Regions from separate parts of the Cruoricaptor ignavus genome, predicted to be linked through region 3. Evidence: riboswitches for the same ligand, from Rfam matches in the RefSeq annotation. Region 3 holds a riboswitch; each other region holds the start of a gene.
What was found. Region 3 has a riboswitch for S-adenosylmethionine ahead of IMZ16_RS03245 (hypothetical protein). Riboswitches for the same ligand answer to the same signal wherever they lie in the genome.
Positions count from the first base shown of each region.

Region 1 (3,277 bases), 360 kb from region 3:
TCAAGGTTGTCCGCCTGACCTATCTCATCGAAAGCCATCACGATTAATGCCGCGCCATAGCGTTTCACGAGCTTTGCCTGGCGGATGAATTCTGCTTCGCCGCCTTTCAGCGAGATGGAATTTACCACCGCTTTTCCCTGGACCACTTTCAGCCCGGCTTCGATGATTTCCCATTTTGAAGAATCTATCATTATCGGGATTCTCGCAATGTCCGGCTCCGCGGCTACCAGGTTCAGGAATTTTACCATACAGTATTGGCCGTCCAGCATTCCGTCGTCAAAATTCACATCCAGGATCTGGGCACCGTTTTCTACCTGATGCCGCGCGATTTCCAACGCTTCTGCAAAATTTTCTTCCTTAATGAGCCGCAGGAATTTTTTAGAGCCTGCCACATTTGTTCTTTCCCCTACATTGATGAAGTTGGATTCTGGCGTGATGATGAGTGGTTCCAGCCCGGAAAGCTTCATCGGGCGGAAATCTGTTCTGTAATTATATTCTGCCATTTTTGGACTAGCTCAAAATTGTTTGCGGAATTTTTCTCGGTTCAAAATCTTTCACTACATCGGCAATCGCAGCGATGTGAGCAGGCGTAGTACCGCAGCATCCGCCCACAATATTCACGATGCCGCGCTCCGCATAGTCCTTCACCTGCATTGCCATAGCCTCCGGCGATTCATCGTAGCCGCCGAAAGCATTGGGCAGGCCAGCATTTGGATAGGCGGAAATGTAATAACCCGACTGATTGGCGAGGGTTTCCAGATAAGGCGTGAGCTGCTTTGCGCCCAGTGCACAATTGAAACCGACGCTAAGCAAATCGTGGTGCGAAACGGAAATAAGGAAGGCTTCAGCGGTTTGTCCGCTAAGCGTTCTGCCGGAAGAATCTGTGATGGTACCGGAAACCATTACAGGAATTTTCGCACCGCTTTCTTCCTGGATTTCATCTATGGCGAAAAGTGCAGCCTTGGCATTCAGCGTATCAAAAATGGTTTCCACCAGAAGAATATCGGCGCCGCCCTCCATCAAAGCCTTGGCTTGCTGCTTGTAGGCTTCGCGAAGCTCATCGAAGGTAATGGCGCGGAAGCCGGGGTCGTTCACATCAGGGCTAAGGCTCGCCGTCTTGTTCGTAGGGCCTATGGAGCCTGCCACGAACCGGGGCTTCGCAGGATTTTTATCGTTGAATTCTTCGCAAACTTCGCGGGCGATTTTTGCAGATTGGAAATTCATTTCCTGAACGAAATCTTCCATCCCATAATCTGCCATTGCTATGGTGGTGGCGCTGAATGTGTTGGTCTCGATGATGTCCGCGCCTGCTTCCAAATATTCTCTGTGGATTGCCGCGATAATTTCCGGCCGGGTAAGAGAGAGCAGATCATTATTGCCCTTCAAAGGCTTTTCCCAATCTTGGAAGCGTGCGGAGCGGTAATCGTCTTCATCCAGCTTATAGCGCTGGATCATCGTTCCCATAGCACCGTCCAGAAGCAGGATTCTTTCACCAAGAGAGCGGTAGAGTTCGGCTTTACGGTTCATTTCAAACAAACATTTAATCATTGAAATTCGCCGGAAAAAGCCCAGAGGAAAACTGCGTTCTCGGTTATCTTTCCTAAAATTTTTAGGTAGAATTTAGCACCTTCTCAATCCTGAGGGTTGCTAAGGCTTCGCAGGGTCTATTCCCTCAGCCTTTCCTGATAACTTCAATGTTGTGAGCTGCAAATATAGTTTTTTTCGGTATAAAATTCATTTGCATAAAAATTTTGAAAAAACTTTATCTTCGTAAAATAATTGAGCCAAAATATGATTGCAGAACGGCAAAGATTGCAGGATGACGCGTGGAAAACCTGGGGGCCTTATGTGAGCAACAGACAGTGGGGAAATGTGCGCGAAGACTATAGCGCCGATGGAAATGCGTGGGATTTCACGGGGCATAATACCGCGAAAAGCTACACCTACCGATGGGCGGAGGAAGGCATCGCAGGGATTTCTGATAACAAGCAGCGGCTGTGCTTTGCCTTCAGCTTCTGGAATAAAAATGATGAGATGCTGAAGGAGCGCTTCTTCGGGCTGAGCAACCACCAGGGGAACCACGGCGAAGATTTGAAGGAAATTTTTTACTATCTGGACAGTTCGCCCACACATTCATATATGAAGATGCTCTACAAGTACCCCATCGGTGCCTTCCCTTATGAGAAGCTGGTTCAGGAGAATTTGTCGCGCAGCAGAAAGGACCCGGAATTTGAAATTATCGACACGGGAATCTTCGATAATGATGAATATTTCGACCTGGAAATCGAATATTGCAAGGTGGACCCGGAAGACATCTTCATCCGCCTTTCCGTGCACAACCGCAGCGAAAGGGATGCACCGCTGGTAATACTGCCAACAATCTGGTACCGAAACAATTGGAGGTGGGGCTACAATTCTTACAAGCCGAATTTTTTCGAGAAAGAGCGGGGCATCATCGGAATTGAGCATAATGATATGGCGGTGCGAAATTTCTACTCGAGAAGCCGTGGTGCAGAGAGCCTTTTCTGCGAGAACGAAACCAACCCAGAAGCGATATACGGCGAACCAAGGCAGGAAGGATTTTTCTACAAAGACGGCATTAATAACCACATTCTCTTCGGTGATGATTCCGTAAATCCTGAAAAATTCGGGACGAAGGCTTGCTTTGCAATCGAGCAAGTGATAAAGACCGGGAGCTCTGAAATCTTCGATTTCAGGATCAGTCCTCACGATATTTTTCCGGATGCCTTCTACGATTTCGATGAAATTTTCGAGAAGAGAAAAAACGAGTGCCAGGAATTTTACGCGGAAATTCAGCAGGATATAGCAAGCGATGATGAGCGGAATGTGCAGCGGCAGGCTTTCGCAGGCTTGCTCTGGAACAAGCAGTTTTACCATTACAAAGTTTCCAAATGGCTGAAGGGCGACCCAAATTTTTCAATTGAGCGGGATTTTGAAAGCTTCGTGCGGAATAAGGACTGGGAGCACCTTCACAACAAGGACATCATTTCGATGCCAGATAAATGGGAATATCCGTGGTATGCCACTTGGGATTTGGCGTTTCACTGCGTGCCTTTTGCCTTGATTGATGGCAATTTTGCCAAAGAACAGCTGAGACTGCTGACGAAGGAATGGTATATGCGGCCGAACGGACAAATGCCGGCCTACGAATGGAACCTGAGCGATGTGAATCCGCCAGTTCACGCCTGGGCAACCTTCCGCGTTTTCAAAATTGATGCGAAGCTTTCCGAAAAGCCGGATTATTTCTTCCTGGAAG
Region 1 covers NZ_CP063145.1:1,055,163-1,058,439, forward strand. The annotation lists gene metH (methionine synthase) at 1-503, opposite strand, end outside; gene IMZ16_RS05035 (homocysteine S-methyltransferase family protein) at 511-1,527, opposite strand; SAM riboswitch class I at 1,589-1,692, opposite strand; gene IMZ16_RS05040 (MGH1-like glycoside hydrolase domain-containing protein) at 1,792-3,277, shown strand, end outside.
Region 1: linked by a shared signal. The riboswitch ahead of IMZ16_RS05035 (homocysteine S-methyltransferase family protein) and the one ahead of IMZ16_RS03245 (hypothetical protein) in region 3 are both predicted to bind S-adenosylmethionine.

Region 2 (3,277 bases), 130 kb from region 3:
GATGGCACCTAATTTCGTAAAAACATTGCTGTTTTCATACTTGCCGAACGAAATTTTCCCGGAAACACATTGGCTGATCACCACCACATCAATATTTTTCATCCGAAGTTTTCGCAAAGTCTCCGCGGTTTTTCCGTCATTCGGTACCGTTCCGGAGCCGTAAACTTGCAGTATCAACACGCGAAGCTGAGGCAGCGAAAGTAAAATTTCCAAGTCCATCCCTGGAAAAATGCGCCAGAATACCACCCCTTCGGCAAGATGCGCATCTACCGAAAACGCCTTCCTCTGCTGCCCTCGGTACAGCGCCTCTTTCACAACATTCAGGTGTACGCCGCTCTGCCCGAGCGCCGGCCAGTTCGGGCTTTGGTAGGCATCAAAATATTCGGCAGAATATTTCAGCGAGCGGTTACCACGCAACAACTTGTATTCAAAATAAAGTGCAACTTCCTGAATTACAGCGTCTTCGTTATCGTAAAGAGATGCGTAGTAAATGCTCGTCAGCAGATTTTCTTTCGCATCTGTTCTTAAATCACCAATCGGCAATTGCGAGCCCGTTAAAATTACCGGTTTGCGAAGATTTTTCAGCATAAAACTCAGCGCGGAAGCAGTGTATGCCATAGTATCCGTGCCGTGGAGAATCACGAAGCCATCCGTTTCCTGATAATGTTTTTGAATTATTTCTGCAATTTCCTTCCATTCCGCAGGCCCCATATCGCTGGAATCCACCGGATTTTTGAAAGAATGGACGGCAATTTCACTTTCTATTAAACCCAGCTCGGGAAGTTTTTGGAAAATTTTCCCGAAATCAAACGGGCGGAGGCTCCCCGTTTCGTAGTCTTTCTCCATCCCGATGGTGCCGCCTGTGTAGATCAGCAGAACTTTTCTTTTCATTTTTTAAAAATACTGAAATATTTTTGCAGAATGAAATCCCAGCAGGAAATTTATGAATATTTAAAACAGTTCCTTACCGCCGAGCGGCTTGCCAAAATAGAGTTTTTCGCATCAGAAAGCTCAGATTTTGTTTTGCCCGTGCTGGAGGATGTTTACCAGTTCCGGAATGCCGCGGCGATTGTGCGTAGCGCCGAAGCCTGCGGTTTCCACAAAGTGGTGGCGATGGAGAAAAAAAATATCTTCAAGCCGAATCTGGAGGTGACCAAAGGCGCCGATACCTGGGTGGAAATCGAGCGGCTCCCGCACAGCATCACTTCACTGGAAAAAATTAAAAGGCGCGGGTACAGACTCATCGCGGTATCACCGGAGGACGATGCCGTCCCGCTGCCAGAATTTAAAATCGCCCAGCCGGCTGCCCTGATATTCGGCACCGAGTGGCAGGGTGTTTCAGGGGAATTCATTGAACTTTGCGACGAAACGCTCGCCATACCGATGTATGGTTTTACCCAAAGTTTCAATGTCTCGGTGGCTGCGGCAATCTGCTGCTACGATCTTAAACAGAAACTGATCCAGAACGGTATTGACCATAAACTCCGCCCTGAAATGCAGCTCCCTCTAAAAATCCGCTGGGCTATTAATTCCATCCGCAGCGGTGAGGAAATTTACAGACAGTTTTTAGAAAGTTGAGAGAAAATTTTCGTAGATTAAAAAAGTTTTATAAATTTGCCAAATAATCATCAGGAGATCCGCAATGGCGGACACCAACCGAGAGACCAGAATCCACGGTGGTACAGTATGAGGGCTTTGCCAAAATATAAGAAGTTTGCCTTGCGTTTTTCCTGATAAAATTTTTTTTCAATGAATGATTTTATCACGGCAGCGGCGGCAATTTCCGGCACGCAAGATTTAGATTCTAAGATTGCTCCGCAAAGTTTCCAATTAAGTTTTGAGATTAATGATGAGCTGGTCTGGGTGGAATTCCGGCAGAGCGGGAATACTTTTGTCGGCGAGTTTCTGAACATCTTCCGAGGTGCTGCTTTTGAGACAAAATTTGAGGCAAAAAATCACGGAGCTGGCTCACTTTCGGACGAGAAACTCATTCAGGCAGCGGAGAAACATTTCAACTATTTTAATGTATTTCGAAGTGCTGGCGCGGAGGCATTATTTACACAAAATTTCTGTCCGCTGAGGAAGCGCGCGCTGCGGAGGCACCGCCCGAATTTTGATTATGTGAAATATTTCCTTTCCGAAGGAAATTTCGACTTGAAATCTTACGGCGCGAGGGCAAACGCAAGCTGGTACCGACTGTATGCCCAGTGCCTGCGCGGCCCGGAGGAGTACAGGCGTGCCACTGCGCTGAGCAGCTATTCCGCAAAGAGCGCTTAAGCATTTTGCAAAAAAAAAGCTGCATTACTGCAGCCTCTTTTTATTTGTTGATTTTCAAATCTTTCCCCGCGATGTCTTCCCAGCGATAGTAGTGGAAGGTGCGGTCGGTACTCATCACCACAAACATACCGTGGCGGAATTTATCATTCAGCGGAATGCTAACCATATCGGAGCCGTCGCTCTCCTGCGCTGCCACTTTTACTACTTTCAGCAGTTCCTGCCTGTTGCCCTCCCTGCGGAAGATATGGAATTTATTGGCTCCCTGATCGGAGACCAGGATGTAGCCAGTTTTGGGCCCGGTCTTGTAGATCGATATTCCTTCGTGATCGGATGCGAAACCAGTCTGAGCAAACAGGTTCAGTTCCTCGTTGCCTTTAGCAGGATCGGCGTGGTATTTTCTAACGCCCACCTGCTCGTCGGAGTAATAGATGAAGCCGTTTTCATTATCTACCGCGATGGACTCTATCTCCTTTTTGCCGCTGTATTTTCCAAATTTCCGAACCAAATCGGCTTTTACTACGCCTCTGCCATCATCCTCCAGGAGGTATTGCCAAAGGTATCCCTCAGCAGGACCCGTCTTCCTCCCTACAATGGCGTAAATTTTCCCGTCGGGGGCGGTGTATAATGCGATGCCCATAAGATCGCGGAAGCCTTCGCCAGCCTCGCCTTCGAAAACAGGTATACCGCCGCCGTCCACCGCCTTCATATCCGGAAGAGAGAAAATGCGCAGTTTGTGTGTGAGCCGCTCGGTAGTTACCGCGATGTCTGTCGGTCTACCATTGATTTTCAAGCCGTAGGCGATGTCTACATTATTTGGCCGCTGTAGTCCGGAAACGGTAAGCTCAGGAATAATCCTCCCCTCCAGATCGAAAACGAAGAGCGCACCGTCCTTATCCTTATCTGTGCCTACAATCAGGCTTTTGGACGGGTCTTTTTTATTAATCCAAATGGCGGGGTCGTCCGTATCGTGCTTTACTGGCTGGGTAATGACGGCAGGCTG
Region 2 covers NZ_CP063145.1:826,041-829,317, forward strand. The annotation lists gene IMZ16_RS03845 (asparaginase) at 1-891, opposite strand, end outside; gene IMZ16_RS03850 (TrmH family RNA methyltransferase) at 922-1,578, shown strand; SAM-I-IV-variant riboswitch at 1,621-1,716, shown strand; gene IMZ16_RS03855 (hypothetical protein) at 1,750-2,277, shown strand; gene IMZ16_RS03860 (phytase) at 2,318-3,277, opposite strand, start outside.
Region 2: linked by a shared signal. The riboswitch ahead of IMZ16_RS03855 (hypothetical protein) and the one ahead of IMZ16_RS03245 (hypothetical protein) in region 3 are both predicted to bind S-adenosylmethionine.

Region 3 (3,277 bases):
TGCAAAATAAGTTGTGAATCTGCATAATATTAATTTAACAAAAATAACATTAAATTCTGCAAAATCAAAAATCCCAGAGATATGGAACCTCACAACCATACGACAATTCCGGATTCAAGCCGAGGATTGGGCCGTATTTTGTCATACTCATACCGCAGCATTCCTTGGTATTTACTTCTCGGGACCACGCAGGAATAGGTGCCTTTATTCTGCAGCAGCTTCAGCAGGTTTACGCGTCATTTTTCAATTCGTTTCGTTTTCTTCTATCAATAAATTCGCCGGGCAAGCTTCCTCTACCAAATTCCTGCTCCAGAAACCACGCAAATTCCGTAGCCTTTTCTGTCGCTATCTCGCGAAACTGCAGCTGCAGCTTTTCCTCTGTACTTTTCGAGTTATAGTTTCTCAGCTTTTCTTCCAGCTGGCTGAATCTTGGCGGCACCCTGTCTTTCGGCCTGGAATGGATGTTGAAATCCGGGAATTTCCCGTTCACCACGATCCAAGTCGCCATAAAGTTGAAAATTTCCAACGCCGTTCTTCCGTCCACATCTTCTTCCGGCTTGTAGTGCGGCAGCTGGCTTTTCGCATATACACGCATCAGCTGCTCCCGGTTTCTCATATAATCGTAGCGGTTCTGGCTGTTGAACTTGTCTAGAATTCCCAGCATTTTCACGAATTCCATCCTTGCCAAATCCCGATGCCTCATCAGGTCTGTGCTGTAGCGGTAGCAATCTTCCAGCAGTTGCTCCGCAATTTTGTATTGCTGCTCGGCGTTCCAGTCCTCACCTTTGTTGATTTTGCTTAAAACCAAGCCTTGGTATGGCGAAAAAATCTTGACTTCCACAGCAAAGGGCGTGGAAAAATTCACATTGCCGATGATTGTTTGGCCCTGCAATTCTATGGTTAAAAGGTTTCTGTTCATTTGTTTAAATTTGTCCAAATTCTCCCGATTCTTTCAGTTGCACAATTCTGTTGCCCACAAGTTTCACCTTGTATTTCAGTGAAAGCCCTGTTGTCTTCACGGCTTCTCCACCGTCTATCCCTCTTTCCAGCACGGTTTCCCGAAGTGCGGAAAGGTATCTTCCTCTTGCTGCTACCCAGCCTGGTTTCCCTACTTCTTGGTTGATTTTTCCGATGAGTTCCTCGTTGGTCAGGGGGCGTAGTTTCGCCCGGTATTCTTCGTAAGTCATTTTTAAAAAAATTAAGTTGATTGAGAGATTAAAAAATTAAGAGATTTATGCTCATTAAGCTGCCGGAGTTTCCAGTTCGGCAAACATTTCTGCGTTTTGGATTTTCTTTTGCTCATAAAAACTGGTTTTGGTTGAAACTCATTTTTATCAGCAGGAACAGCGTATGCATCTTATATTTTGGCGATAGCCCTCATACTAAACCACCGTGGATTTTGGTCTCTCGGTTGGTGTCCGCAATTTGCGGCGCTCCTGATGATTTCTTTTGCAAACTTACGGCAGAACCTTCCCTGATTTTAATTTTGCAACATTGCAAAACTCCTACAGCTCAGTTTCGCTCTATACCTTTGTGATAGAAATTTAATCGAAAAAATTAAACCCCCTGTCAATCTGAGCAAATCTAAAACAATGTCAAACTCCACAATTCTCGGTGCAATTGCAGGCGATATTATCGGCTCGGTTTATGAACGCCGCAATCATAAAAGCAAGGAATTCCCGCTGTTTGATGAACGCGCAAAATTCACCGATGATAGCGTGATGACGCTGGCTGTAGCCGATGCCCTGATGCACGGAAAAGATATAGCCGAAACGCTGAAAGCCTACGGCAGAAAATATCCTGATGCTGGCTACGGCGGTAGATTTTCGCGCTGGATTTCTTCGGATGAAAAGACACCCTACCACAGCTTTGGCAACGGCTCTGCGATGCGTGTTTCTCCGGTGAGCTTTATAGTAAAATCTGTGGCAGAATGCCTGGAGCTTTCGAGGAAAACGGCGGAAGTTTCGCACAATCATCCCGAAGGAATTAAAGGTGCACAGGCTGTAAGTTTAGCCGGGTTTCTGGCAAAGAACGGCGCCACAAAAAACGAGATACAGGAAGAAATCGGCGAGCGTTTCGGCTACGATCTGAATTTCACCTGCGATGAAATCCGCCCGAAATATGGCTTTGATGTAAGCTGCCAGGGCTCCGTTCCGCAGGCTTTAGTGGCTTTTCTGGATGGCAGCAGCTATGAGGATACGCTGCGCAACGCCATCTCCATCGGTGGAGATTCCGATACCATAGCCTGCATTTCCGGCGGAATTGCGGCGGCTTTTTACGGCGGCATCCCTGGCGATATACGGAAATATGCACTGGGCAAACTGCCGCCCGAGCTTCAGGACATCGTGCTGGAATTTGAGGAGAGATTTTAATTGAAACTTAACCTTAATATTAACCTAAAAATTGAAACAAAATGGAAGTACACCCACCAGCCATTAGCCCCGAAGTTTACCAGATTCTGCTGGAGCCGGAAATTGATGTTTTAGCAGAACTCCGTTTAAAACTGGAGGAAATTCACAATGCTAGTGTTTATGCCGATATTTATGATTTGGATGAGGACAGCATCTACATCCATTTTTCCAAGAACCAGAAATTTGAAAACATCCTGGAAAACATCGTGCTGAACAGGGAAACTTTAACCTGGGATTTTATTTGATTAAAACTTGAAAATTGTAAATAAATTTGTAAATTAACAGAAAAAAAATTATGAATCTAGATGCATACGCTGTAGAAAGAATCAGCAAAATTATCGACTGCCAGGGCTACTGTAAATTAGGTAAAGAAGTAGAACCTGGCAGTAAACGATCTCTCAGAATTTGAATGAAAATCCACCTCATAAAAACGCCGGAGCTTCCGCAGGAATTGCTGGAGAGCGTGCACGAGCTGCTCTGCGCAGAGAAAGGCCCGATGGAATTCGTAATCTCCAAGCCAAAATGGACGGAGGATGACTTTCGGAAAGCCTGCCAGACGCCGTTTTCAGACTTGGTAACCTTTGATATCGATTCAGAATATTACCGCCAGGAATATTTCCCTGAACTTGGCTATCCGCTCAGTTGGCGGGAACTGTTCTCCCTCTGCGATCGCTCCCGCGAAATCCTGAAAATTCCGGATGATGATTTCGTAATCCTGCTTACCAACCGCCGAAATTCGATGAACTTCTTCAGCATGTTCGATACTGGCGGAAAGCGCAACGCCTTCGTGCAGTGCAGCGACTGGGAATTTTTCCTACAGGCTTCGCCGGTGTTTCCCGCGGCATACGAAACCGTGTCCAATGTGC
Region 3 covers NZ_CP063145.1:697,244-700,520, forward strand. The annotation lists gene IMZ16_RS03240 (hypothetical protein) at 230-919, opposite strand; gene IMZ16_RS03245 (hypothetical protein) at 924-1,187, opposite strand; SAM-I-IV-variant riboswitch at 1,351-1,448, opposite strand; gene IMZ16_RS03250 (ADP-ribosylglycohydrolase family protein) at 1,593-2,372, shown strand; gene IMZ16_RS03255 (hypothetical protein) at 2,414-2,656, shown strand; gene IMZ16_RS03260 (hypothetical protein) at 2,821-3,277, shown strand, end outside.